2 regions of the Variovorax monticola genome follow, and region 1 is predicted to be linked to the other one. Evidence: riboswitches for the same ligand, from Rfam matches in the RefSeq annotation. Region 1 holds a riboswitch; the other holds the start of a gene.
What was found. Region 1 has a riboswitch for glycine ahead of gcvT (glycine cleavage system aminomethyltransferase GcvT). Riboswitches for the same ligand answer to the same signal wherever they lie in the genome.

Region 1 (14,170 bases):
TCTTCAGCAGCACATTGCCCGGGTACTCGATCTGCCGGTAGAAGTTGCAGAAGGCGTTGACGATCACCATGCCCTCGCCGCCCGGCTCGGGTTCGAAGCCGATGGAATGCATCCAGTCGATGCGCGCGGTTTCGAGGTAGCGGAAGTAGGTGCCGTTGTTCAGGTGGCCCATGGCGTCCATGTCACCCCAGCGGATGGGGATAAGCTTCTCGTACACGAGCTTCTTCTTTTCGGGAATTTCGATTCTCATCGGTGCGCCTTGATGGATGCGAGGATGCCCAGCACGAACAGCAGCGCCGCCACCCACTCGGTGGACTGCGGCCAGCGGCCGTCCCAGGCAAAGGAATAGAGCAATGCGAACAGCGTTTCGCTGACGATCAGCTGGCCGCAGAGGCTGGCCGACAGGCGCTGGCTCGCGATGTTCCAGAGAATGGTCGCGAGCCACGACGAGCCGAAGCCGCCCGCCAGCGCGACCCACACGAAAAGCATGCCGTCGGGCCGCGACTGCAGCGTGGCCAGGTCGCTGCCCGCCACCACCCACAGCAGCAACGCGCCCAGGCCGGTGGCAATGCCGAGCCAGTTGGCCCAGTCGGTCGCGTTGAGTTCGGTGTGGCGCTGCAGCCAGGCGGCGTTGAGCAGGCCGTAGAGGGTCCAGCTGACCATCGCGCCCAGCGCGAATGCAACGCCCCAGCCAAAACGCGCGCCCCCGGCGCCCGCGCCGTGCTGCGCGGCCCATGCGCCCCAGACCATCAGCGCGATGCCCGCACCCGTGAGCAGCAACCCGGGCAGCAGTGCGCGCATGCGCAGGCCCGCGGGCCGGCCGAGCAGCATCATCCAGACCGGAATCGTGCCGATGATGAAGCTCGGCACCTCGGTGCCCGCGGCCTCGATGCCGAAGGCCAGCAGCAGGTAGTAACCGCTGAAGCCCAGCACGCTGAGGCCCCGTGCCGCCACTGCCTGCCGGCCGCTGGGCCAACGCACGGCGGCCGGTCGTGCGAACACGGCGAGCCCCGAGACGGCGCCGAACACCAAGAAGCGGGACGCGGTGATGTCGACCATGCCGAAGTAGCCCACCATGCGCGGCGCCACGAACACCAACCCCCACAACGCCCCCGCGGCCAGTCCGGCCGCAACGCCGATCCAGGCCCGCGGGCTCAGAGTGCGAACCCGTCGTCGGCCGCGATGACGGCGCCGTTCACGAAATGGCTCTGGCCGCTGGCCAGCAGCACGATCAGGCCGTCCAGGTCCTCGGGCTTGCCCACGCGCTTGCGCGGCAGCATGCCGACCAGCTTGGCGCCGGCCTCGGTGGACCAGTGCGCTTCGTTCAGCTCGGTCGCGATGTAGCCCGGGCACAGCGCGTTCACGTTGATGCCGAAGCGGCCCCACTCGAGCGCCATGGCCTTGGTCATCTGCACCACCGCGGCCTTGCTCATGCAGTAGGTGCCGATCTGCGGCATGACCTTGAGCGCCGCTGCCGAGGCGATGTTGATGATGCGCCCGCCGATGTAGGTGCCCGGCGCCTTGCCCTTGGCGCGCGCCAGCATGCGCTTGCCGACCTCCTGCGCGACGAAGAAAGAGCCCTTCACGTTGGTGTCGAAGATGTAGTCGTAGTCGTCGGGGGTCACGTCCTCCAGGCGCTGCGTGGCGCTCACCCCCGAGTTGTTGACCAGCACGTCGATGGGGCCGACCTCGGTTTCGGCGCGCGCCACGGCGGCCTTGATGCTGCCGAATTCGGTGACGTCGAGCTCCACCACATGGGCGTCGCCGCCCTCGCCTTCGATGCGCGCGCGCAACTCCTTGAGCTTGTCGACGCGCCGGCTGGCCAGCACCACCGCGGCGCCGGCGCGTGCCAGCGTTTTCGCGAACTGGGCGCCGAGCCCGCTGGAGGCACCGGTGACGAAGGCCACGCGGCCGGAAAGATCGATGCTGTAGGCCATGAACTTGAATCCTGTGGAGTCGCGCAGGTGACGCGCAAGCCGCGCCCACGGATGACGGGGGTTGCGCCTGTACGCCGCATAAAATGCCTCCGCAAACCCGGGAAGCATGTCCCGCGCCTCGAAAAATCATTATCGACCCAACCCACATGACCCACGACGAAATCCTCGCCCAGTTCGGCCCTCGGGAAGCCATGGAATACGACGTGGTCGTGGTCGGCGGCGGCCCTGCCGGCCTCTCGACCGCGATCCGGCTCAAGCAGCTCGCCGCACAGCAAGAGAAAGAAATTTCGGTCGTGGTGCTCGAGAAGGGCTCAGAGCCCGGCGCGCACATCCTGTCGGGCGCCATCATGGACCCGCGCGCCCTGAACGAACTGCTGCCCGACTGGAAGGAACTCGGCGCGCCGCTGAACCAGCCGGTGACCGACGACGCGATGGTGTTCCTGGGTGAAAAGGGCAGCTTGCGCACACCCAACGCCTTCCTCCCGGCCTGCTTCCAGAACCACGGCAACTACATCATCAGCCTGGGCGCCTTCACCAAGTGGCTGGCGCAGCAGGCCGAGAACCTGGGCGTCGAAATCTTCCCGGGCTTCCCGGCGGCCGAGGTGCTCTACAACGAGAACGGTTCGGTGCGCGGCGTGGCCACCGGCAACATGGGCGTGGGCAAGGACGGCGAGCCGACCGAAAACTTCCAGCTCGGCATGGAACTGCTGGGCAAGTACACGGTGTTCGCCGAAGGCGCGCGCGGCCACCTGGGCCGCCAACTCATTGCGAAGTACAAGCTCGACGAGGGCAAGGACCCGCAGACCTACGGCCTCGGCGTGAAGGAGGTGTGGGAAATCGACCCGAAGCGCCACGTGCCCGGCTTCGTGCTGCACACGGCCGGCTGGCCGATGAAGAGCGACACCTACGGCGGCGCCTTCCTGTACCACATGGAGGACAACAAGGTCACCATGGGCTTCATCACAGGCCTGGACTACAGCAACCCGTATCTCAGTCCGTTCGAGGAAATGCAGCGCTGGAAGCTGCACCCCAACATCCGCTGGTACCTGGAAGGCGACGAGGCCAAGGGCATCAAGCCGGCCAAGCGCATCGGCTACGGCGCGCGCGCCATCACGGCCGGCGGCCTGCAGTCGCTGCCCAAGACCGTGTTCCCGGGCGGTGCCCTGGTCGGCTGCGAGGCCGGCTACCTGAACGTGAGCCGCATCAAGGGCAGCCACGCCGCCATCAAGACCGGCATGCTGGCCGCCGAAGCCGCGTTCGACGCAGTGCAGGCCGGGCGCCAGCACGACGAGCTCACGGCCTACCCGGAGGCGTTCGAGAAGAGCTGGCTGCACGCCGAGCTGAAGAAGGCGCGCAACTTCAAGGCCTGGTTCAAGAAGGGCCTGGGCGTGGCCACCCTCATGAACGGCATCGAGCAATGGCTGCTGAAGGGCAACATTCCCTGGACCCTGCGCCGCACCAAGCCCGACCACCTCTACCTGAAGCCCGCCGCCGAGTGCAAGCCCATCGTGTACCCGAAGCCCGACGGCAAGCTCACCTTCGACCGGCTCTCCAGCGTGTTCATCAGCAACACGAACCATGAAGAGCAGCAACCGGCCCACCTGACGCTCAAGGATGCGACGGTGCCGGTGAACATCAACCTGGCCAAGTTCGCGGGCCCCGAAAGCCGCTACTGCCCGGCGGGCGTGTACGAGTTCGTGGGCACCGAAGACGGCAAGCAGCGCCTGCAGATCAACGCGCAGAACTGCGTGCACTGCAAGACCTGCGACATCAAGGACCCGACACAGAACATCGTGTGGGTGACGCCTGAAGGGGGCGGCGGGCCGAACTACGTGGGGATGTAAGGCGCGGACTTCGCCTGTTTTCAGGAGCCCTCTTCGGAGGGCTTTTTTGTTCGACAAGGAGACAAGACAACCATGCACATCGTCATCACCGGCGGCGCCGGCTTTCTGGGCGCGCGCCTCGCCCGCACCCTGCTCGCGCAAGGCCAGCTCTCGCTTGCGGGCGCACCCGCTCGCACTATCCAGCGCATCACCCTCGTGGACCGCGCCCCGCCGCCGGCCGACCTGGCGGCCGACCCGCGCATCGCCGCCGTCACCGGCGACCTCAACGCGCAGCTCTGCGCCGATGCGGACACCACCCTCTGGCGCGAGGCCGACGCCATCTTCCATTTGGCCGCGGCGGTCAGCGGCGAATGCGAGGCCGACTTCGACCTGGGCATGCGCAGCAACTTCGCGGCCACGCACGCGCTGCTCGACAAGGTGCGCGCGCTCGGCACGAAGCCGGTGCTGGTGTTCGCCAGCTCGCTCGCGGTGTTCGGCGACTCGCCCGAGCAGCCGCTGCCCCCGGTCATCGAAGACCACACGCTACCAACGCCGCAGACCAGCTACGGCATCCAGAAGTTCATCGGCGAGCAGCTGGTGGCCGACTACACCCGCAAGGGCTTCGCGCGCGGGCGCAGCGTGCGGCTCATGACGGTGAGCGTGCGACCGGGCAAGCCCAACGGCGCGGCCTCGGGTTTCTTCAGCGGCATGATCCGCGAGCCGCTGGCCGGCTTGCCCGCCGCCTGCCCGGTGCCCGACGCCACGCCTGTCGCCATTGCGTCACCCGCGCGCACCATCGAGGGCATCTTGCGCGCCGCCGAAGCGACCGATGCGCAATGGGGCCCGCGCACCGCGCTCAACCTGCCCTCGCTCGCCACCACTGTGGGCGACATGGCCGCGGCGCTGGAGCGCGTGGCCGGCAAGGCGGCCACCGCCCTGCTCGACCGCACGCCCGACCCCGCCATCCAGCGCATCGTGAAAACCTGGCCCGGCCACATCGAAACCGCGCGCGCCCGGGCGCTGGGGCTCGCGTCGGACGAGAGCTTCGAGGCGGTCATTCGCGATTACGTCCGTGAAAATCCCGACGCGGTAAAGCTCCCGGGTGTTGCATAGTCCGGTGCGCCTGACGCGCACCTGACCCCAACCCGGAGACATCATGAAACTCGGCCACATCGCCGCCGCCTGCCTTTCGCTTGCCCTGGGCACCTCCGCCCTCGCGCAGGCCCCGACCGTCCTGAAGATCGGCTACGCGACCTCCAAGGAGTCGCACTACGGCGTGGGCTCCACGGTGTTCTGCGACGAGATCGAAAAGGGCACGCAAGGCCGCTTCAAGTGCCAGCATTTCGCCAACTCGGCCCTGGGTGGCGAGCGCGAGCAGATCGAGGCCATCCAGCTCGGCACGCAGGACCTGGTGAACACCTCGACCGGCCCGGTGGGCAACTTCGTGCCCGAGGTGAAGATCGTGGACATCCCGTTCCTGTTCCGCGACTACGACCATGCCCGCAAGGTGATGGACGGCCCGATCGGCCAGGACATCCTGACCAAGTTTCCGAGCAAGGGCATCGTCGCGCTGGCCTGGACGGAAAACGGCTTCCGCCACATGACGAACAGCAAGCGCGACATCGTCAAGCCCGCCGATGCGGCCGGCCTGAAGATGCGCACCATGGAAAACAAGGTGCACATGGACGGCTACCGCACCTTCGGCATCCTGCCCACGCCCATGGCCTTCCCCGAGCTGTTCGGAGCACTCCAGCAAGGCACGGTCGACGGCCAGGAAAACCCGATTCCGGTGATCCTGGCGTCGAAGTTTTCGCAGGTGCAAAAGCACCTTTCCCTCACGGGCCACGTGTACTCGCCGGCGCTGCTGCTGCTGTCGCCGAAGGTGTGGAACAAGCTGTCGGACGCCGACAAGAAGGTGTTCACCGACGCCGCGAAAAAGGCCGCCATCGCCCAGCGCAAGAAGGTCAACGACGACGAGAACAACGGCATCGCCCAGCTCGAGAAAGACGGCATGAAGGTCACGCGCACGGTCGACGGCGCCGCCTTCCGCGACGCACTGAAGCCCGCCTACGTGAGCTACGCCAAGGAATTCGGCGCGGACAACATCAAGAAAATCGCGGACGTCAGGTAAGCCGTCACGGCTGAAACGCTTCCACAACGCGCCCGGCCCGCCTCAGTGCGCCGGGCGCTTTGCCTTTTCGACAGAACCGAGACACCTACCGTGCAAGCCTTCGAGCGCTACTTTCTCGCCGCCAACCGCTGGGCGCTGATTCTTCTGCTGGCCGCCATGTCGGTCATCATCTTCACCAACGTCGTGCTGCGCTACACCACGAACCAGTCGCTCGAATGGGCCGAAGAGGTGTCGCGCCACATGATGATCTGGCTCACCTTCCTGGGCGCCGGGCCGGTGCTGCGCTACGGCGGGCACATCGCGGTCGAGAACCTGCAGGACGCGCTGCCGCACGCGGGCGCCGTCGCGGTGCGCGCCTTCGTCGCCGCGCTGCTGTTCGCCTTCTTCGGCTTCATGGTCTGGTACGGCTGGCTCTACATGCAGCGCACCATGTTCCAGCTGACGGCCGTGACGCAGATTCCGTTTGCCTACATCTACAGCGCCATGCTCATCGGCGGCGTGCTGCTGACCGTGCACTGGCTGCTGGTGGTGCGCGGCTACGTGCTGCGGCGCGAGTTCGCCTCCGACGACCACTTCGACGCCAATGCGTCGGCGTCGCTGTAAGGGAACGACCATGGACGCCAGCATTGTTCTGATCGTTTCCGCCTGCGTGTTCCTGGCCATCGGCGTGCCGGTGGCCTTTGCGCTGGGCCTGTCGACCGCCACCACGCTCATCCTTGCGGAGAACTACCCGCTGATGGTGCTGCTGAAGGAAACCTTCACCGGCATCGACAGCTTTCCGCTGATGGCGGTGCCCTTCTTCATCCTGGCGGCCGAGCTGATGAGCGGCGGCTCGCTCACCGAGGTGCTGCTGCGCTTCGCGGGCCAGTTCGTGGGCCACCGGCGCGGCGGGCTGGGCTACACCAACGTGGTGTCGCTGACCTTCTTCTCGGGCATCTCGGGATCGGCGCTGGCCGACGCGGCGGGGCCGGGGTCGATGCTCATCAAGATGATGGCCAAGGCCGGCTACGACCGCTCGTACGCGGCGGCGCTCACGGCGTCGACGGCCATCGTGGGGCCGATCATTCCGCCCTCGATCATCATGATCATCTACGCGCTGCAGGACGAGACGGTGTCGGTGGGCCAGCTGTTCGTGGCCGGCATCCTGCCGGGCATCCTGATTGCGGTGGCGATGTGCATCGTGAACTTCCACGTGTCCAAAAAGCGCAACTACAAGGGCGAAGGCCGCACGCCGCCGCTGCGCGACATTCTCATCACCACCTGGAAGGCGATTCCCGCGATCTTGCTGCCGGTGGTCATTCTGGGCGGCATGCGCGCCGGCTGGTTCACGCCGACCGAAGCCTCGGTGGTGGCGGTGTTCTATGCGCTGGTGTGCGGCAAGTTCGTCTACCGCACGCTCGAGTGGAAAGCGCTGCCGGACATTCTTTCGCGCTCCGCCCTGCTGTCGGCGTCGGTGCTGATCATCATCGGCCTGTCGGCCTCGTTCGCCTGGGTGCTGACCATCGAGGGCATTCCGCAGCAGATGGCCGAATGGCTGGTGGGCATGAACCTCTCGCCGTGGATGTTCCTGATCATCGTCAACGTGTTCCTGCTGCTGTTCGGCATCTTCATCGAGCCGCTGCCGGGCGTGATGGTGCTCGCGCCGATCCTCGCGCCGGTGGCCATGAAGCTGGGCGTGGACCCGGTGCACTTCGCGATGATCGTGATCTTCAACCTCACGCTGGGCATGATCACGCCGCCCGTGGGCGGCCTGCTGTTCGTGACCTGCAACGTGTCGAAGGTGCCGATGTCGGCGCTGGTGAAGGAGCTGGTGCCCTTCCTTTGGGCGCACGGCGCGGTGCTGATGATCCTGACCTTCGTGCCGGCGTTGAGCACGTGGTTGCCGCGGGCGCTCGGGTTCAAGTAGCGCGGTTTCTTCGAAAGCTCAGCCGTCCTGGTGCAGGTACTGGCTGGGCGGCACGCCCAGCGCGCGGCGGAACATGGCGGTGAAGGCGCTCGGGCTCTCGTAGCCGTGCGCCAGCGCCACTTCGAGAATGGACGCGCCCGCGGCCAGCTTCGGCAGGCTCAGCAGCAGCCGCGCCTGCCGGCACCATGCGCCGAAGTTCATGCCCGTTTCGCGCTGGAACAGACGCGCCAGCGTGCGGCTGTTCATGTGCAGGCGCAGCGCCCAGTCGTCCAGCGACGCGGGCAGCGACGGGTCGCGCACCAGTGCCTCGCACAGCGCGGCCAGTCGCGCGTGGCGCGGCATGGGCACATGCAGCGACAGGGCCGGCGCCCGTTCGATCTCGTCGAGGATCAGCTCCATCACCCGTTCGTCGCGACCGCCAGGCGCATAGTCCAGCGCAAGCGACGCCGCCGTGACGATCAACGCCCGCAGCAACTCGCCGACACGGATCACGCGGCAGTCGCCGCCCAGGTCCGCGCGCGTGCCGGGCTCGACGAAGACGGTGCGCATCTTCACCTCGCCCGCCATGCGGATCTGGTGCGCCATGCCGGCCGGCACCCACACGCCGCGCCCCGGCGGCACCACCCAGCTGCCAGCCACCGCGCTGACGAGCATCACGCCTGAAATTGCATGGATCAGCTGCCCGCGCCGGTGCGTGTGCAGCGGAATGAAGGCGTCGCCGTCGGGGTCTGTCGCCAGCACGGCCACCGCGCGCGGGGTCGACTCGCCCTCTTCGGGGCGCAGGTTCAGGCTCGGGTTCGGTTTGTCCATTTCTCGACGATAGATGCCAATTCGTAGCAGGAATATCTTCGCGCGGCTTCATACGATGGCTATTTTCAATGGACATCCAGAAAGCGATCGAATGAACAAGCGCCGCCTCGGCCTGCTCACCGGCACCCATGCCGTCAACGACCTCTACCAGGGCCTCGTGCCCGCCCTGCTGCCTTTCATGGTGCTGGAGCGCGGCTACAGCTATACGGCCGTGAGCGGGCTGATGCTCGCGGCCACCGGCCTGTCGAGCGTGGTGCAGCCGCTGTTCGGCCTGTACGCCGACCGTCACCCGCGCAGCTGGCTGGTGCCCACGGGCTTCCTGGTGGCGGCGCTGGGCGTGGTGCTGGCGGGCATCGGCCAGAGCTACCTGCTGACCTGGATCGCCATCGCGCTGTGCGGGTTGGGCATCGCGGCCTACCACCCGCCGGCCACGGTGGCGGCGCGCGCGGCCGGGGGCGCCTCGCAGAAGGCGATGAGCGTGTTCTCGGTGGGCGGCACCATCGGTGCCTCCTTTGCGCCGGTGCTCGCGGCCACGGTGGTCGGTGATGGAGGCCTGGCGCGCAGCTACCTGCTGGGGGTGCCGGCGCTGGCGATGGGCGTGGTGTGGCTGCTGGCGAATGCAGGGCGCGGCGGTGCGTCCGCCGCCACCGCAGCCGCCGCGCGCAAGGCCGCCGGCGAGGTGCTCAAGCCCCACAACGACTGGCGCGCCTTCGGGCTGCTGGTGGCGACCATCGTGGGCTGGTCGGTCCCGTACGTCACGGTGCTGTCGATGCTGTCGCTGCGCGTCACGCGCGACCTGCACGGCACCGCCTTCCAGGGCGCGGCGGCGCTCACCGGCTTCACCGCCGCGGGCGCGGTGGGCGTGCTGCTCGGGGGCTGGCTCGGCGACCGCATCGGACGCATGGGCACCATCCGCAGCGGCTACGTGCTGGCCCTGCCTTCGCTCGCCGGCCTGGTGCTCGCACCGACGCCCGGCTGGGCGCTGGCCTGCACCGCGCTGCTCGGCATGAGCATGTTCCTGCCCTTCGCCGCGCAGGTGACGCTGGCGCAGGACTACCTGCCGCGCAACCCGGCCACGGCCAGCGGCATCACGCTGGGGCTGGCGCTGTCGGTGGGCGGGCTGGTGTCGCCGCTGTTCGGCATGCTGTCGGACGCGCGCGGGCTGGGCGTGACTTTCACCGCGGTGCTGTGCGTGCTGGGCGCGGCGACGGTGTTGGCGCTGCGGTTGCGCAACCGTGTGGTGCAGGTGATGCCGGAGGGAGCGAAGGGCGCGGCGGCCTGAACGCTGGCGTGCGGTTGCGCAGCGCAAGGTGTCGTTCGATCGCTCGGGTCGAGCCGCAAGACGCTGGCGCTGCAGCGCGTGGGCAACCAGTGGCTCATTCGCAAGGAGATCGCGGGCGGATGACGCCGCCAGCAACCGTTGCCCGTGTAAACCAAACGGTTCATGAAGATGTCACCGCTTGCAACGATGCTGCAGCCCTCGACTCCCGAAAGCTGTGGCTGCCATGTTCCCCACCAAGACCGACAAGGCCCGCGATGAACTCCAGGGCGGCCAGCGCACGCTCAGCCAACGGGAGCGCGCGCTGCTGCTCATGGCGGACGGCCGGCGCTCGCTGACAGACTTCAGCCCGCTGTTCAGTACCCGGGACGAGGCCGACCAGGCGCTCCAGGCGCTGGTGCAGCGGGGCTACCTGCAAGACCCGCAGGCCGTAGCGGCTGCGGCTGCGGCCGCGCAGGCGGCGCAGGCCCCGGCGATACCCGCCGCCGACCCGATCCAGCTGAGCACCTCGGCCGACAACTTCGACGGCAAGCGCTCGCTGGCCACCACGCGCATGTTCCTGTTCGACATCTGCGAGCGCATGTTCGTGCGCCGCGACCCCAAGTTCGCCCTGCAGATGCGCGACGCCCTGCGCGAGGCGCGCGACCGCGAGGCCATGATGACCATCGCCGCGCTGATGCTCAGCGAAATCGAGAAGGCCGCAGGCCCGGAGCGCGCCGAATCGCTGCGCGAACGCATCGACCGGTTGCTGCCGCCGGCTGAAATCGTCCACTGACGCGAAAACCCCGGGCACCGCGATCCACTACACTCGCCCCGGTCAGGAGAGAGCCCCGCGCGACGGGGCCGCCGAAGGCGCAGGGGATTCCCGAACGCTCAGGCAAAAGGACTGACAAGGCGCCGGTACACACCGGCGTTTCCTTGCTGGAGAGAGGCCGCCGTACCTGAAACGATGCAGCGGCCCACCGAAGGAGCAAACCCCGATCGTGGGGCGAATCTCTCAGGTAAAGCGGACAGCAGGGGTGGCCCATGGCTTGCGTCATGGATTTCGTCTGCCCCTTTGGAGCGCCCCATGGCCTCTTCCGCTGCTTCCGCCCCCGACACCCCGCTGCTCAAGACCCCGCTGTACGACCTCCACGTGGAGCTCGGAGCCCGCATGGTCCCGTTCGCCGGCTACGCGATGCCGGTGCAATACCCCGCCGGCCTGATGGCAGAACACAAGCACACGCGCGACGCGGCCGGTCTGTTCGACATTTCCCACATGGGCCAGCTGCGCCTGGCCGGCCCCGACGCCGCTGCGGCGTTCGAGACCCTGATGCCCGTCGACGTGATCGACCTGCCCGCCGGCAAGCAGCGCTACGGCCTGCTGCTGAACGACGAGGGCGGCATCCTCGACGACCTGATGTTCTTCAACGAAGGCAACGGCTCGCTCTTCGTGATCGTCAACGGCGCCTGCAAAGCGGCCGACATCGCCCACATCCGGCAGAAGATCGGCGGCCGCTGCGACGTGCAGCCCCTGCCCGGCCACGCCCTGCTCGCGCTGCAGGGCCCGCAGGCGGCGGCCACGCTGGCACGCCTCTCACCCGGCATCGAGCGCTTCGTGTTCATGACCGGCGGCGCGGTGCGGATCGGCGGCATCGCTGCCTTCGTCACCCGCAGCGGCTACACCGGCGAAGACGGTTTCGAGATCTCGGTGGCTGGCACGGACGCCGAGGCGCTGGCCCGGCTCCTGCTGGCCCAGCCCGAGGTGAAGCCCATCGGCCTCGGCGCGCGCAATTCGCTGCGGCTCGAAGCCGGCCTGTGCCTGTACGGCAACGACATCAACACCACGACCACACCGGTCGAGGCCTCGCTCAACTGGGCGATGCAGAAGGTGCGCCGTGCCGGTGGCGCGCGCGAAGGCGGCTTCCCCGGCGCCGCGAAGATCCTGGCCCAGCTCGCCGCGGCCACCCCGGGGGCCGCCGGCCACACCGATCACGACACGCTCAAGCGCAAGCGCGTGGGCCTCGTCGCCCTGGAGCGCATTCCGGTGCGCGAGGGCACGGTGCTCCAGTCTTTCGAAGGCCACGACATCGGCATCGTCACCAGCGGCCTGCTCGGCCCCACGGCCGACCGCTGCGTGGCCATGGGCTACGTGGCCACAGCGTTCGCGGGGCCGGGCACGCGCCTGCAGGCCATCGTGCGCGGCAAGCCGGTGCCGATGGAAGTCTCGACGCTGCCTTTCGTGCCGACGCGCTATTTCCGGGGCTGACCACGGCTAGGCTCTGCACCCCGAATCAATTTTTTCCACGAGGAGTTTTTCCATGAGCATCAAGTACACCAAGGACCACGAATGGGTGTCGGCCGAAGACGGCGCGGCCACCGTCGGCATCACCGTGCATGCGCAGGACGCGCTGGGCGACGTCGTGTTCGTCGACCTGCCCGAAGTCGGCAAGAGCTTCGCGCAGGGCGAAGTCGCCGGCGTCGTCGAATCGGTGAAGGCCGCCGCCGACGTGTTCATGCCCGTGTCGGGCGAGATCGTCGAAGTCAACGAAGTGCTGCGCGCCGACCCCTCGCTTGCCAACAGCGACCCGCTGGCCACCGGCTGGTTCTTCAAGGTCAAGCTCAGCGAACCCGCGCAACTCGACGCGCTGCTCGACGCTGCCACGTACGACAAGTTCGCCGCCGAATCCTGATGCGCTGAGTTCTTCAGCCGCCTTTTCTTTTCTTCTCCAGCCTTCACCGCCATGCCGATTCCCGCCCTTCCCTCTTTGCAAGAACTAGAGAACGCCGAAGAATTTCTCGCCCGCCACATCGGCATCGATGCGGCGGACGAGGCGCGCATGCTGCCGGTGATCGGCTCGGCCACGCGCGCGGAGCTCATCGACGGCATCGTGCCGGCGGCCATCCGCCGCGCCAGGCCGATGCGGCTGCCCGCGCCGGTGACCGAGGCCGACGCGCTGGCCGAGTTGAAGGCGCTGGCGTCGAAGAACAAGGTGTTCAAGAGCTTCATCGGCCAGGGCTACTACGGCACGCACACGCCCGGCGTCATTTTGCGCAACGTGCTCGAAAACCCCGCCTGGTACACCGCCTACACGCCCTACCAGGCCGAGATTTCGCAGGGCCGCATGGAAGCCCTGCTCAACTTCCAGACGATGGTGTGCGACCTCACGGGCATGGCCATCGCCAACGCGTCGATGCTCGATGAAGCCACGGCCGCGGCCGAGGCCATGACGCTGGCCAGGCGCAGCGTGAAAGCCAAGAGCAACGTGTTCCTGGTGTCGGGCGACTGCCACCCGCAGACCATCGAAGTCATCAAGACGCGCGCCGCGCCGCTGGGCATCGAGGTCAAGGTGAGCACCGTGTCGGAAACGCTGCCGCTGCTGATGGTGAGCGGCGAGTTCTTCGGCGTGCTCGCGCAGTACCCCGCCACCACCGGCCACGTGCACGACCTGCGCCCGCTCGCGGGCCATGCGCACCAGTGCGACGCCGCCTTCATCGTCGCGGCCGACCTGCTGGCGCTCACGCTGCTGGTCGCCCCCGGCGAGTTCGACGCCGACATCGTCTGCGGCACCACGCAGCGCTTCGGCATGCCGCTGTGCAACGGCGGCCCGCACGCCGCCTACCTCGCCTGCCGCGATTCGTTCAAGCGCTCGCTGCCGGGCCGCCTGGTGGGCGTGAGCGTCGACGCGCACGGCCAGCCGGCCTACCGCCTGGCGCTGCAGACGCGCGAGCAGCACATCCGCCGCGAGAAGGCCACGTCCAACATCTGTACCGCGCAGGTGCTGCCGGCCGTGGTGGCCAGCATGTACGCCGTGTACCACGGGCCCGACGGCCTCACGCGCATCGCGCAGCGCGTGGCGGCGCTCACCGCCATCCTGTCGAAGGGCCTGTCGCAGATGGGCCGCGAGCCGGTCAATGCCACCGCCTTCGATTCGCTCACCGTGAGCACGGGTGACGACACGCAGACCATTCTGGAGCGCGCGCAGACGGGCGGCGTCAACCTGCGCCAGCGCCTGCAGCACCACCTGGGCATTTCGCTGGACGAGACCACCACGCGCGCGGACATCGAGACGCTGTGGGCGCTGTTCGTGCCCGCGGGCACCGCGATGCCCCGCTTCGACGACCTGGCCGCCAGCGCCACGCCGCTGATCCCCGAGGACCTGCGCCGCACCAGCGGCTTCCTCACGCATCCGGTGTTCAACACGCACAAGAGCGAAACCTCGATGCTGCGCTACATCCGCAGCCTGTCCGACAAGGACCTGGCGCTCGACCGCAGCATGATCCCGCTGGGCAGCTGCACCATGA
Region 2 (14,170 bases), on a different contig from region 1:
AGCTTCGGGTAGATGGACTTGGGCGCCACCAGGAAGCCCAGGCGCAGGCCGGGTGCCAGCACCTTGGAGAACGAGCCCAGGTAGATCACGCCTTCGGGGTTGCGCGCGGCCAGCGGCAGCGGCGGGGCTTCGTCGAACCAGAGTTCGCCGTAGGGGTTGTCTTCGATGATCGGCAGGTTCGCTTCGGCGGCGGCGGCGGACACGGCGGCGCGGCGCGCTTCGGTCATGGTGCGGCCGGTGGGGTTCTGGAAGTTGGGCAGCAAATAGACGAAGCGCGCGGCGTCTTCCGAAGCGCGCCCTCCGGTCCCGCGTGCCTTGGCGACCAGGTCTTCGACGATCACGCCGTCGTCGTCGCTGGCCACGCCCACGGGGTTCGGCTCCATCGGGCCGAAGGCCTGCAGCGCGCCCAGGTAGGTGGGCGTCTCGACCAGCACCTTGCTGCCCGGATCGATCAGCACCTTGGCCACCAGGTCCAGGCCCTGCTGCGAGCCGGTGGTGATGAGCACCTGCGAGGCGTCGACGTCCCACGGCAGCATGTCGGCCACGGCCTGGCGCAGCGGCGCATAGCCTTCGCTGGCGGCGTACTGCAGGGCGGCCTGGCCGTCGGTGTGCAGCACTTCGGCGCAGGCGTCGGCGAAGGCCTGGATGGGGAAGGTCTTGGGCGAGGGCAGGCCGCCGGCCAGGCTGATGATGCCGGGGCGCTCGGTGACCTTCAGGATTTCACGCAGCACCGACGGGTTCATCTTGGCGGCACGTGCGGCGAGTTTCCAGTTCATGGGTTTCTTTCAGGCGGTGAGGTGAGATTCGAAGGAGAGAGTACAGGCGGATCAGCGCCCGTGCGGGCCGGCCTTGCCGGCGGCGGCTGGCGCTATTTTCGGCGCGGCCGCCTTCATGGGCTTGCCCGCGTTCACCGGCTGCGACAGCCGCTTGCCGACCACCACCGTGGCCACCACGGCGACGGCGAAGCCCAGCGTCACCGGGTCCAGCGGCTCGCCCAGGATCGGGATCGACGCGAGGATCGACAGGAACGGCTGCAGCAGCTGCGTCTGGCTCACGCGCAGCGCGCCGCCCAGCGCCAGGCCGCGGTACCAGGCGAAGAAGCCGATCCACATCGAGAACATGCCCACGTACACGAAGCCCAGCCACGACGCCGTGGCGATGGGCTGCGTCGGCCACAGCGCCAGCGTGGCCGGCAGCGTGAAGGGCAGCGCCATCACGCAGACCCAGCAGATCACGCGCTCGGCGCCCAGCGAGGGCGTGACCTGCGCGCCGTAGATGTAGCCGAACGATGCGGCGATGACCGCGCCCACCAGCAGCAGGTCGGCCCACTCGAAGCCGAAGCCATGCCCGGTCTGGCTCGCGCGCAGCACCGAGAACACCACCACCAGCAGGCTGCCCGCGACGGCGCACAGCCAGAAGCCGAGCCGCGCGCGCTGGTGCAGCACCCAGGCCGCGACAGCGGCTGTCACCAGAGGCAGCAGCGCCGTCACCACCGCCGCATGGCTGGCCGTGACCACGCGCAGTGCATAGGCCAGCAGCAGCGGAAAGCCGATGCAGTTGCCCAGCACCGCGATGCCCAGCGACTTCCACTGGTGCGCGGCCGGGCGCCGCGAGCGCGTGACCAGCAGGAAGATGGCCGACAGCACGCCCGCCAGCGCCGCGCGCCCGAGCGTGACGAACCACGGCGACAGCTGCGGTGCGTCCTGCGTGCCGGTGGCCAGGCGCGTCATGGGCAGCGTGACGGCGAACATCGCCACCCCCAGCACGCCGAGCCACATGCCCAGCGTCTCGTCCCTGATGTCGAGCTTCATACGCGCACCATCCACCAGGCCGTGAGCACCAGCACCAGGCCCATGGCGCGGTTGAACCACAAGAGGCGCTTGCCCCTGGCCAGCCAGTCGCGCAGCAGCGCGCCGAGCAGCGCATAGGTAAGGTTGCTCGCGAAGGCATAGACCATCATCACCGGCGCCACGATGGCGAACCGGCCCAGCGCGTCGGGCTGGCCGGCGATCCAGCCCGCCACCAGCGTGAGCGCCAGCAGCCAGGCCTTTATGTTCACGAACTGCAGCATCACGCCCTGGCCGAAGCCGACCGACAGCTTGTCGCCGTCGGCCTTGCCCAGCGTGGCGCTGCCGCTGAGCTTGTACGCCAGCCACAGCAGGTAGCCGATGCCCAGCACCTTGATGGCCACGCGCAGCGGGGGCACCGCCACCACCAGCGCGCCGATGCCCGCGGCGCACAGCGCCAGCAGCAGCGTCCAGCCGACGGGCACCGCCACGACGAAGCGCATGGCGCGCGGCATGCCGCCGTTGGCGGCCAGGGCGGTGGACAGCGTGGTGTTGGGTCCGGGCGAGAAACTCATCGCCGTGGCCAGCACCAGCAGCGCGGTGAATTCTTGCCAGTTCATGGCACACACTCTAAACTTCAGACCATTACAGTGCCAATACAGATGATCGAACAATCCCGGAATCTGTATTGGTCAATCCTTCGACACAGCGCCGCTTCAAGAGAGCGGGCGCTCCTGCCGCGAGTGAACCACGCATGCTGACACGCACCTCCACCCAGTCGCTCACCAGCCAGCTGGCCGACCGCCTGGCCGAGCGCATTCGCACCCGGCTGCTGGCGCCCGGCGCGCGCCTGCCGTCGGTGCGCGAATGCGCGCGGCAGCAGGGCGTGAGCCCGTACACGGTGGTCGCGGCCTACGACCAGTTGCTGGCGCAGGGGCTGGTCGAGGCCCGCCGGCAACGCGGCTTCTATGTGCGCGACTCGGCCCCGGTACAGGACGGCCGCCCCAGCAACGGCGCGGACGCCGGCACCGTGAGCGGCATGCCCGCCGCGATGGCCGTGCAGATGATGGCCTCGCGCGTGCCGGCCGACGCCAGCTCGCTGATCCGCAGCATGTTCCACCGCCCGAGCGACAAGCCGCAGCCGGGCATGGGCGTGTTCCCGCCGGACTGGATGGCGTCGACCTTCATGCCCACCGCCGTGCGGCGCATGACCGGCACGGCCGTGCTGCAGGAGCTGTCGCTGCAATACGGCGAGCCCGCCGGCGACATGGCGCTGCGCCGCAGCCTGTCGCAGAAGCTGGTGGGCATCAACGTGCCGGCCTCGCCCGAGCAGATCGTGACCACCATCGGTGCCACCCATGCGCTGGACATCGTGAGCCGCACGCTGCTGCGCGCGGGCGACCCGGTCATGGTCGAGGAGCCGGGCTGGGCGCTGGAGTTCGCGCGGCTGGAGGCGCTGGGCATGCGCATCCTGCCGGTGCCGCGCCGCGCCGACGGCCCCGACCTGGAGGTGATGGCGCAGTACTGCCTGCTGCACAAGCCCAAGCTGTTCGTGAGCGTGAGCGTTCTGCACAACCCCACGGGCTACAGCCTCACGCCCGGCAGCGCGCACCGCGTGCTGCAGCTGGCCAACGCGCACGACTTTCACATCGTCGAGGACGACACCTACAGCCACCTCGCGCCCGAGCACGCCACGCGCCTGAGCGCGCTCGACGGGCTGCAGCGCACCATCTACGTGAGCGGCTTCGCGAAGATATTGGCGCCCAACTGGCGCATCGGCTTCCTGGCCGCGCCGCCCGCGCTCAAGGAGCGGCTGCTGGAGACCAAGCTGCTGGCCACGCTGACCTCGCCCACGCTGTTCGAGCGGGCGTTGTCGTGGTGCATCGACCAGGGCCAGCTGCGCCGCCACGCCGAGCGCATGCGCGTCCGGCTGGACGGCGCGCGCAGCCGGTCGGTGAAGCTGGCCATGTCGCACGGCTGCACCTTCGCGTCGGAGCCGGCGGGGCTGTTCGGCTGGGTCGATACCGGCGTGGACACCGACGCGCTCACCCAGCGCATGCTCGACCAGGGCTACCTGCTGGCGCCGGGGTCGCTGTTCCATGCGCGCCGGCCGCCGAGCACCCTGATGCGCATCAACTTCGCGACCTCGCAGGACGCGGCCTTCTGGAAGGTGTTCAGCAAGGTGCGCGGCGAGCTCTGAGGCCTGCGAAAAGCCCGGGGCCTTGGAGTAAGCTGCCGGCACAAGAAAACCCAGCCTGGAGACCCCCCATGAGCAACGCCGACAAGCCCTTCGACTTCAGCCAGTTCGTCCCCGGATTCGACTTCCTGAAGAACCTCGCCGGCGGCGCGGCCGCAGGGGCCGGTACCGGGGCCGGCGCGGTGCCCGGCATTCCGAGCCTGGCGAGCTGGGTGGCGCCCACGCTGAGCGTGGAAGAGGTCGACAAGCGCATCCAGGAACTCAAGACGGTGCAGTACTGGCTCGAGCAGAACGGCCATGCGCTCAAGGCCACGATCCAGGCGCTCGAGGTGCAGAAAATGACCCTGTCCACACTGCGCGGCATGAACGTGCGCATGGAAGACATCGCCAGCGCGTTCACCAAGCAGGCCGCCGCGATGGCGCCGGCGGCTGCGGCGGCCGCGACCGCGCCGGCCCCCGCGCCCGAGCCCGAAGAGGTCGAAGACGAATCGCCCGAGGAAGAAACCTCGGCACCGGCGAAGTCGCGCGGCAAGCCCGCTTCGGCCGGGTCGAAGGCCGGCGGCGCGGGCGTGGTCGACCCCATGCAGTGGTGGGGCGCGCTCACCGAACAGTTCCAGCAGATCGCCAGCACCGCGCTGCAGGACGCGGCCCAGCTCAAGGTGCCGGCCATGGCGCAGCCGCTGGCCGATGCCGTCAAGGCGATGGGCACGCCGGCCGCGCGCAAGCCAGCCGCCGCAAAGCAGGCCGCCGCACGCAAGGCCCCTGCCGCGCCGGCCGCCAAAAAGAAGACCGCCACCGCCGCGCGCAAGCGAACCTCCGCCCGGCGCTGACGTCATACACAGATATTTTTTGAAGAGAACGGGTCGGCACGCATCATGAAGTTGTTTCCCTCCGGTCATGCCACCCATCCGCAGTGGCGCATGGCGGCCGGCCTCGTGCTGGCCCAGTTGCGCGCGCAAATGGCCCTGCCCGACTACGCGTCGGCGCCCACCCTGGGGCTGCTCTACATCACCGACCACTACGCCAGCGACGCGCAGGACATCCTCGACCACCTGAGCGCCGAGCTGTCCGAGGTGACCGACTGGTCGGGCACGGTCGGCATCGGCGTGTCGGCCAACAACGCGGAGTACTTCGACGAGCCCGGCATCAGCCTGATGCTGTGCGCGTTGCCGAGCGACCAGTACCGCGTGTTCTCGGGCGTGGCGCCGCTGGGCAACTCCGAAATGAGCGGCTTCGAGGCGCACACGGCGCTGGTGCATGCCGACCCCGCGACGCCCGACCTGGCCGAGCTGATCGGCGAGATGGCCGGGCGCACCGACACGGGCTACCTGTTCGGCGGGTTGTCGTCGGGCCGCCACGGCTCGCTGCAGTTCGCCATCGGCGGCAACGGCAACATCCGCGGACATGGCGCGGCGGGCGGCGTGTTTTCGGGCGGCATGTCGGGTGTGGTGTTCGGCGAGGGCGTGCGGGTGGTGTCGCGCGTCACGCAGGGCTGCCAGCCGCTGCGCTCGGGCGCGGTGCGCGAGCGCGAGATCACCGAGGCCGACGGCAACCTGCTGCTCAAGCTCGACGGCGAACCGGCGCTCGACGTGCTGCTGGCCGACCTGCAGGTGTCGCTCGAGCGGCCGCAGGAGGCCATCGACGCGGTGCGCAACACGCTGGTGGGGCTGGCCGACGCGGGCAGCGACGGCATCCGCCGCACCGGCGACCTGGGCGCCGATGTGCTGGTGCGCCACATCATCGGCCTGGACCCCACGCGTCGCGGCATCGCCATTGCCGACACGGCCGAGGCCGGCATGCGGCTGACCTTCTGCCGCCGCAACGCGCAGGCCGCGCGGGCCGACCTGATGCGCATCTGCGCCGAAATTCGCGAAGAACTGGAGCCCGAAGAGCAGACGCTGGCCACCGCGCGCGCCGTGGCCGCGGGTGAGGCCGAGGCCGCGCCGCACCCGGCGCGGCGCATTGCCGGGGCGGTGTACGTGAGCTGCTCGGGGCGCGGCGGGCCGCACTTCGGCGCGCCGGGCGCGGAGCTGCAGATCGTGCGGCATGCGCTGGGCGACGTGCCGCTGGTCGGCTTCTTCGCGGCGGGCGAAATTGCCCGCCACCATCTGTATGGCTACACCGGCGTCCTGACGGTGTTCACCAGCAACGACTGACCCTGGCGATCACGCCGGCTGCAGCACGCGCGACTGCGGCGCAGGCATGCCGCCGGTGAACGCGAAATCGACCTCGGGCGCCAGCCCGCTCACGATGCGCGCGATCGACTTGCCCGAGCCGCAGGCGTGCGTCCAGCCGAGCGTGCCGTGGCCGGTGTTCAAGAACAGGTTCGCCAACCTGGTCTTGCCGATCAGCGGCACGTTGCTCGGCGTGGCGGGGCGCAGGCCGGTCCAGAACTGCGCCTGCGTGGTGTCGCCGGCGCCCGGAAACAGCGCTTCGACGCGGCGCACGATGGCTTCGCAGCGCACCGGGTTCAGGTCGCGGTCGTAGCCGTTGAGTTCGGCCGTGCCGGCGATGCGCAGGCGGTCGCCCGACGCCGAGGTGTAGCGCGAGAACACCAGCTTGAACTCGTCGTCGGTCAGCGAGACCTGGTAGGCCTTGGAGGCGTCCTTCACGGGCAGCGTCACCGAGTAGCCCTTGGCCGGGTAGATCGGCAGCCGGATGCCCAGCGGCGCGGCCAGCAGCGGGCTCAGCGAGCCCATCGCCATGACGAACGCGTCGCCGCGAATGCGCTGGAAGCGGCCCTCGGCGTCGGTCACCTCGACGTGGTCGACTTTGCCGCCGGCTTCGCGCAGGGCGGTGACGGTGTGGCTCATCAAGAACTTCACGCCGGCCGCGGCCGCCAGTTTCGAGAGCTCGCGCGCGAAGCGGTTGGCGTCGCCCGATTCGTCTTCCGCCGTGAAGGTGGCGCCCGCGAGCTTGGGGCGGATGTGGGCGAGGGCGGGCTCGATCTTCACCGCCTCGTCGGCTGAGATGACCTGGCGTTCGCAGCCCAGCGCGCGCATCTGCTCGGCGGGGGCGAGGGCGCCGTCGAACTCCTTTTGCGTCGTGTAGAAGTGCAGGATGCCCTGGGTGCGCTGGTCGTAGTCGATGTGCGTGTCACGGCGCAACTGTTGCAACACGTCGCGGCTGTAGGTGCCCAGTTGCACGATCTGTTCGATGTTGTGGCGGGTGCGCGCTGGCGTGCATTCGCGCAGGAACTGCAGGCCCCAGAGCCACTGGCGCATGTCGGCGCGAATGCGAAACAGCAGCGGGGCGTCTTCCTTGCCCAGCCACTGCAGCACCTTGAGCGGTGCGCCCGGGTTGGCCCACGGTTCGGCATGGCTCACGGAAATTTGCCCGCCGTTGGCAAAGCTGGTTTCGGCGGCCGGGGTGGCCTGCCGGTCGATCACGGTCACTTCGTGGCCGAGTTGCTGGAGGTAGTAAGCCGAGGTCACGCCGAGCAGGCCGGCGCCAAGAACGATCACGCGCATTTCAAATACCTTTTGAGGTTGAAGCGCTTGAACGACGGGCGTGGTGTGCTATTGAATCAATAGCAGGCAACCGGACGACCGTGGTCCAAGTTGCCGCTCCCCCTGTCCTCGGTACCTGAGAGATTCACCCGTTGCGCCCGCAGCGGGTTTGCTCCTTCGGTGCATCGTTGCCACTGTGCGTGGTGCGATGGCTCTCCAGACGGCGTTGTCAGTTGGTGCAGTACTGACCCCTTGCCGAAATCTTCTTCGAAGACCTCGTCGGGCCGACCTGAGCGTTCATGGGAGTTTGCGCCTTCGGTAGGGCCACCTGGGTGGCCCGCTCTCCTGCAGTGTGGCCGATTGTAAACACCGGTTGCGCCCGCGAGACAAGCCTTGTGTTTCGGCACACCGACCCAATGGGATAATCGCCAGTTCGTTTGCCGCAGGGCAAATGCTTCATATAACAGGGGACCCCATGATCTTGGTTACCGGCGGCGCTGGCTTCATTGGCGCCAATTTCGTACTCGACTGGATCGCGAACAGCGACGAGCCGGTCGTGAACCTCGACAAACTGACCTACGCGGGCAACCTCGAGACCCTCGCGTCGCTCAAGGGCAACCCCAACCACATCTTCGTGCAGGGCGACATCGGCGACAGCGCGCTGCTCGACCGCCTGCTGGCAGAGCACAAGCCGCGCGCCGTGGTCAACTTTGCAGCCGAATCGCACGTCGACCGCTCCATTCACGGCCCCGAAGACTTCGTGCAGACCAACGTGCTCGGCACCTTCCGCCTGCTCGAATCCGTGCGCGGCTTCTGGAGTGCGCTGCCGGCCGAGCAAAAGGCAGCCTTCCGCTTTCTGCACGTGTCGACCGACGAGGTCTACGGCTCGCTTTCCAAGACCGACCCCGCCTTCACCGAAGAGCACAAGTACGAGCCCAACAGCCCGTACTCGGCCAGCAAGGCCGCCAGCGACCACCTCGTGCGCGCCTGGCACCACACCTACGGCCTGCCGGTGGTTACCACCAACTGCTCGAACAACTACGGGCCGTTTCACTTTCCCGAAAAGCTCATTCCACTGATGATCGTCAACGCGCTGGCCGGCAAGCCGCTGCCCGTGTACGGCGACGGCATGCAGGTGCGCGACTGGCTCTACGTGAAGGACCACTGCAGCGCCATCCGCCGTGTGCTCGAAGCCGGCAAGCTCGGTGAAACGTACAACGTGGGCGGCTGGAACGAGAAGCCCAACATCGAGATCGTCAACACCGTGTGTGCGCTGCTCGACGAACTCAGCCCCAAGGCCGGCGGCAAGCCGTACAAGGAACAGATCACCTACGTCACCGACCGCCCCGGCCACGACCGCCGCTACGCCATCGACGCGCGCAAGCTCGAAGCCGAGCTCGGCTGGAAGCCCGCCGAGACCTTCGACTCCGGCATTCGCAAGACCGTCGAGTGGTACCTCGCGAACAGCGAGTGGGTGCGTAACGTGCAAAGCGGCGCCTACCGCGAGTGGGTCGAAAAACAGTACGACGCGAAGGCTGCTGCATGAAGCTGCTGCTGCTTGGCAAGGGCGGGCAGGTGGGTTGGGAATTGCAGCGCAGCCTGGCGCCGCTGGGTGAGCTGGTGGCGCTCGATTTCGACAGCACCGATTTCCATGCCGACTTCAGCCGCCCCGAGCAACTGGCAGAGACCGTGCTGAAGGTGCGCCCCGACGTCATCGTCAATGCGGCGGCGCACACCGCCGTCGACAAGGCCGAGAGCGAGCCCGAGTTCGCGCGCAAGCTCAACGCCACTTCGCCCGGCGTGGTGGCCGAGGCGGCGCAGCAGATTGGCGCGCTGATGGTGCATTACTCGACCGACTACGTCTTCGACGGCAGCGGCACCGCGCCCTGGAAGGAAGACGACGCGACCGGCCCGCTGAGTGTGTACGGCCAGACCAAGCTCGAGGGCGAGCAGCTGGTGGCGCAGCATTGCGCAAAGCACCTCATCTTTCGCACGAGCTGGGTGTATGCGGCGCGCGGCGGCAACTTCGCCAAGACCATGCTGCGGCTGGCGAAGGAGCGCGACAAGCTCACCGTCATCGACGACCAGTTCGGCGCGCCCACGGGCGCCGAGCTGCTGGCCGACATCACGGCGCACGCCATCCGGGCGACGCTGCAAGACCCCAAGAAAGCCGGCCTCTATCACGCGATTGCCGGCGGCGAAACCACATGGCACGGCTACGCGCGGTATGTGCTCGGGCTGGCGCAGCAGGCCGGCGTCGAGCTCAAGGCCGGACCCGATGCCGTCGAGGCCGTGCCGACCAGCGCCTTCCCGACCCCGGCGAAGCGCCCGCACAACTCGCGCCTGGACACCACCAAGCTGCAGACCACCTTCGGCCTGCGCCTGCCCCCGTGGCAGGACGGCGTTGCGCGCATGCTGCGCGAAACGCTCTGACGCGTGAATTCACACGAGAAGAAAAGCATGACCACGACGACTCAACGCAAGGGCATCATCCTGGCCGGCGGCTCGGGCACCCGCCTGCATCCGGCGACCCTGGCGCTCAGCAAGCAGCTGCTGCCCGTGTATGACAAGCCGATGATCTACTACCCGCTCAGCACGCTGATGCTGGGTGGCATGCGCGACATCCTGATCATCAGCACGCCGCAGGACACGCCGCGCTTCCAGCAACTCCTGGATGACGGCAGCCAGTGGGGCATCAACCTGCAGTACGCGGTGCAGCCGAGCCCGGACGGCCTGGCGCAGGCCTTTCTCATCGGCGACAAGTTCGTGGGCAATTCGCCGAGCGCGCTGGTGCTGGGCGACAACATCTTCTACGGCCACGATCTCGTGAACCTGCTCGCCGACGCCGACAAGAAGCCGTCCGGGGCCACCGTGTTCGCATACCACGTGCAAGACCCGGAGCGCTATGGCGTGGTCGCGTTCGACGCGAAGGGCAAGGCCAGCAGCATCGAAGAGAAGCCCTTGAAGCCCAAGAGCAGCTACGCCGTCACCGGCCTCTACTTCTACGACAACCAGGTGGTGGACATTGCCAAGGCCGTGAAGCCGAGCGCGCGCGGCGAGCTGGAGATCACCGCCGTCAACCAGGCGTACCTCGAACTGGACCAGCTGAACGTGCAGATCATGCAGCGCGGCTACGCCTGGCTGGACACAGGCACGCACGACAGCCTGCTGGAAGCGGGCCAGTTCATTGCGACGCTGGAGCATCGGCAGGGGTTGAAGATTGCTTGTCCGGAAGAGATTTCGTGGCGCAACGGATTCATCTCCAGTGAACAGCTCGAGAAGCTCGCGGCGCCGCTGGAGAAGAGCGGCTACGGCAAATACCTGCGGCACCTGCTGAACGACGAGGTGCGCTCATGAAGGCCACGCCGACAGCCATTCCCGATGTGCTGGTGATCGAGCCCAAGGTGTTCGGCGACGCGCGGGGCTTCTTCTTCGAAAGCTTCAACCAGAAGGCCTTCGACGAAGCGGTCGGCCATCATGTCGATTTCGTTCAGGACAACCACTCGCGCTCGGTCAAGGGCGTGCTACGTGGCTTGCACTACCAAATTCAGCAGCCGCAGGGCAAGCTGGTGAGGGTGGTGCGCGGCACGGTGCTCGACGTGGCGGTGGACATCCGGCGCAAGTCGCCGACTTTCGGCAAATGGGTTTCACAGGAACTGAGCGAAGAAAACCACAAGCAATTGTGGGTGCCCGCGGGCTTCGCGCACGGATTCCTGGTGCTGAGCGATACCGCTGACTTCCTGTACAAGACAACGGACTACTACGCCCCGGCCAACGAACGCTGCATTGCCTGGAACGACCCGGCCATCGCCATCGTTTGGCCCGACCTGCAGAGCGATTTCGTGTTGTCCGCCAAGGACCAGACCGGCAGACGTCTGGCCGACGCCGAAGTATTTGAATGACGCCGTGCGCGGCGCGCCAGCACGGGCGCTTTTCGGGCGCACCCTTCAGTTTTCTTCTCTCATGCGGCCGCACGTTGCGGCCCACATTCATTCGGCCGGTTCCTGACGACGGCGAAAATGAACAACTCACCGTCTCGCATTTTTTCTAAGCGCCGCCAATGAATTTCAGATGGACCACCGTGCTTGCCCTGCTCCTCCTGGGCGGCGTGGCAACGGCGACAGGCTTGCACCAGCTGAGTTGGCATTCGATCGCCGCCCTCCGGTGGGACGCGCTCAAGCCATACGCCGTGGTGATGGCGAGCGGCATGTTCGTCGCCGAAATCTGTTCGCGCTGGCTCGGCATCCATCGGCTGGCGGCCGGCGCGGCCGTGGCAGCCGCCATTGCATTGGCCACGGGCGCGGCGGGCGCCTTGCTGGTCGTGGCGTGGATCGCGCTCGCGAGCCACGTGGTGGGCTCGACGGTGCTGACGGTGTGGAGCAAGCGCAGCGAAGCGCCCTCGGCCCTGATCTCGGTGCTCGTGGGCGCTGTCGTGTATGGGTCGCTGATCGGCCTTGCCGCGCACTGGCCCATCAACTACCCGGGCTTGTACGCCATCGCGCTGGCCTTGCCGATCGTTTTCGGCTGGCGGCAGGTTCGCACGGCGCTGCTGTCGATGAAGACCTTCGCCCGCAGCAAGTCGACGTCCTGGCTGGACCTGCTGATCGTCGGCGTGGCGCTGGCTCACTTCATCGTGGCGTTGATGCCGGAAACCGGGCACGACGCCCTGGCCTCGCACCTGTTCATTCCCGCGCACCTCGCGGCGCGCCACGCCTGGGGCTTCGACGTCAGCCTGTATGCGTGGGCGGTGATGCCGATGATGGGCGACTGGCTGTTCTCGCTGGGCTACATGCTGGCGGGCGAAACAGGCGCTCGCCTGGTCAATGTCGGCTTCGTGCTGGCCACCTGCTGCCTGGTGCGCGAACTCGTGCTGTGGGCCGGCGGCAGCCGGGCCGGTGCGAAGTGGGGCGCGCTGCTGTTGCTCACCACGCCGCTGGCGCTGCTCGAAAGCAGCAGCCTCTACATCGAATCCGTCTGGGCGGCCTTCGCGGTCGCCGGCGCGCTGTCGCTTTTCAGGGCGCTGCAGCGCGACGGGCAGCGGCCCGCCGACATCCGCTCGGCCGCCATCCTGCTCGGCGGCGCACTGGCCGCGAAAGCGATCACGCTGGCGATCCTTCCCGGGTTGTTCATCGTGTTCCTGGTGCGTTTTCGCGTGTGGGCCATCAAGGCATCGGCGGGGCGCTTCGCGCGTGCACTTGGGCTGTTCGCGCTGGTAGGCTGCGTTCCCTACCTCACCGCATGGGTGCTCACCAAAAATCCGTTGTTCCCCTATTTCAACGAGATCTTCCGTTCGAAGCTCTGGCCTCTGGCCAACTTCCAGGACTCCCGCTGGACCAAGGGCTTCAAGTGGGACACGCTCTACCAGGCGACCTTCCACACCGAAACCTTTCTGGAAAGCTGGCCGGGCGCGAGCGGTTTCCAGTGGGTGCTGCTCCTGCTGCCCGCGGTCGTGCTGGTGGCTCGCAAAGGAAAGCAGCGCGCGCTGGCGATTCTCTTCGTGGGTGCGGCTTCGGCGGTGGTGACGTTCCAGTCCATCGCCTACCTTCGCTACATCTTCCCGGCCTTCGTGTTGATGGTCGCGTTGATCGCCGCCGCGTTCTCGCAGCCGGAAAACACCTCGCCGACCGGCAAGCGGGCGCTCTGGATCGCCGGCGCCGTCGTCGTGCTGCTGAACCTCGTCTTCCTGAAATCGGCAACCCACTACGGCGACATCGTGGCGCAGCCGCTGCTCAGCCAGACCGGCAGGGAAGCCTTCCTGCGCGAGCGGCTGCCCATTCGCAGCGCGGTCGACGTGGTGAACAAGCTCAACCTCGACGACTCGCCAGTGGCGGTGTTCTCCTCGCCGCTGGGTGCCGGCCTTCATGCCGATGCGCTGTACCCCAGTTGGTACAACCCGAATTTCGAGCGCGCCGTGACCGCTGCCGATTCGACCGACGCGATGGCCAGGGCGCTGGTGCTGGCGGGCGGCGACTACCTCGTTCTCGACAGCGGCTGGGGCACGCCCGTGCTGAGAAAACTGATCGAGGACTCGAGCGACCCGGTGGCTGCGTTCGTGCCCATTGCCGTGCGGCGCGTCAAGGATCAATATCGGTTCGCGCAGGAACTGCTGCGCAACCCCGAATTCGCCGCGGACGACGGCTGGTACCTGCCACCTGGCAATTTGGACAGGCGCGCGGGCCGCATCTCGGTCAACGTGACGGCCGTGGCGACGCAGCAGGTTCCCGTGGTCGCCGGACGCCGCTACAAGAACAGCGCGAAGAGCGTCTGCGACACGCAACCGACCCAGGGTCGCCTGCAGGTGAACTGGATGGATGCCAAGGGCCGGTTCATCGCAACGAACATCCAGGTGTTCGAATGCACCGCCGAGGCCACGACCTATTCCATGGAAGTCAGGGCGCCCCGAAAAGCAGCCACTGCCGTCGTCTATGCCTCGGGCCAGACCGCCGTCCCCGTCACCTTCAGTGAAGTATCTTTCAAACAATGACCTCCACCAGCTACGAAACGCAGATGTCGAGCGCCCGGATCGCGGTCGTGATCCCGTCCTACAAGGTCACCCGGCACATCGCGCCGCTGATTGCATCGATCCCTTCGTACGTCTGGAAAATCTACGTGGTGGACGATGCCTGTCCCGACCAGTCGGGCAACTTCGTCAAGGCGAATTGCACCGATCCGCGAATCACCATCGTTTTTCATGAGGTCAACCAGGGCGTCGGCGGTGCGGTCATGACCGGCTACCG

Region 2: it holds a riboswitch for glycine, as region 1 does, so the genes downstream of both, ACSFA5_RS17410 (D-amino acid dehydrogenase) here and gcvT (glycine cleavage system aminomethyltransferase GcvT) in region 1, are expected to answer to the same signal.

What each region holds. Positions count from the first base shown of each region.
Region 1 covers NZ_JBPJZP010000001.1:632,701-646,870, forward strand. Annotated here, with positions in the region: gene ACSFA5_RS02840 (acyl-CoA thioesterase) at 1-250, opposite strand, end outside; gene ACSFA5_RS02845 (DMT family transporter) at 247-1,077, opposite strand; gene ACSFA5_RS02850 (SDR family oxidoreductase) at 1,155-1,937, opposite strand; gene ACSFA5_RS02855 (electron transfer flavoprotein-ubiquinone oxidoreductase) at 2,084-3,781, shown strand; gene denD (D-erythronate dehydrogenase) at 3,854-4,873, shown strand; gene ACSFA5_RS02865 (TRAP transporter substrate-binding protein) at 4,917-5,891, shown strand; gene ACSFA5_RS02870 (TRAP transporter small permease) at 5,982-6,494, shown strand; gene ACSFA5_RS02875 (TRAP transporter large permease) at 6,505-7,797, shown strand; gene ACSFA5_RS02880 (AraC family transcriptional regulator) at 7,816-8,607, opposite strand; gene ACSFA5_RS02885 (MFS transporter) at 8,699-9,889, shown strand; gene ACSFA5_RS02890 (hypothetical protein) at 10,113-10,661, shown strand; glycine riboswitch at 10,695-10,785, shown strand; glycine riboswitch at 10,798-10,910, shown strand; gene gcvT (glycine cleavage system aminomethyltransferase GcvT) at 10,956-12,134, shown strand; gene gcvH (glycine cleavage system protein GcvH) at 12,187-12,558, shown strand; gene gcvP (aminomethyl-transferring glycine dehydrogenase) at 12,610-14,170, shown strand, end outside.
Region 2 covers NZ_JBPJZP010000004.1:600,696-614,865, reverse strand. Annotated here, with positions in the region: gene ACSFA5_RS17440 (aminotransferase-like domain-containing protein) at 1-776, opposite strand, end outside; gene ACSFA5_RS17435 (DMT family transporter) at 828-1,811, opposite strand; gene ACSFA5_RS17430 (LysE family translocator) at 1,808-2,407, opposite strand; gene ACSFA5_RS17425 (aminotransferase-like domain-containing protein) at 2,542-3,987, shown strand; gene ACSFA5_RS17420 (PhaM family polyhydroxyalkanoate granule multifunctional regulatory protein) at 4,056-4,814, shown strand; gene ACSFA5_RS17415 (FIST signal transduction protein) at 4,860-6,140, shown strand; gene ACSFA5_RS17410 (D-amino acid dehydrogenase) at 6,150-7,454, opposite strand; glycine riboswitch at 7,547-7,663, opposite strand; glycine riboswitch at 7,694-7,791, opposite strand; gene rfbB (dTDP-glucose 4,6-dehydratase) at 7,909-8,979, shown strand; gene rfbD (dTDP-4-dehydrorhamnose reductase) at 8,976-9,866, shown strand; gene rfbA (glucose-1-phosphate thymidylyltransferase RfbA) at 9,894-10,790, shown strand; gene rfbC (dTDP-4-dehydrorhamnose 3,5-epimerase) at 10,787-11,335, shown strand; gene ACSFA5_RS17385 (hypothetical protein) at 11,494-13,917, shown strand; gene ACSFA5_RS17380 (glycosyltransferase family 2 protein) at 13,914-14,170, shown strand, end outside.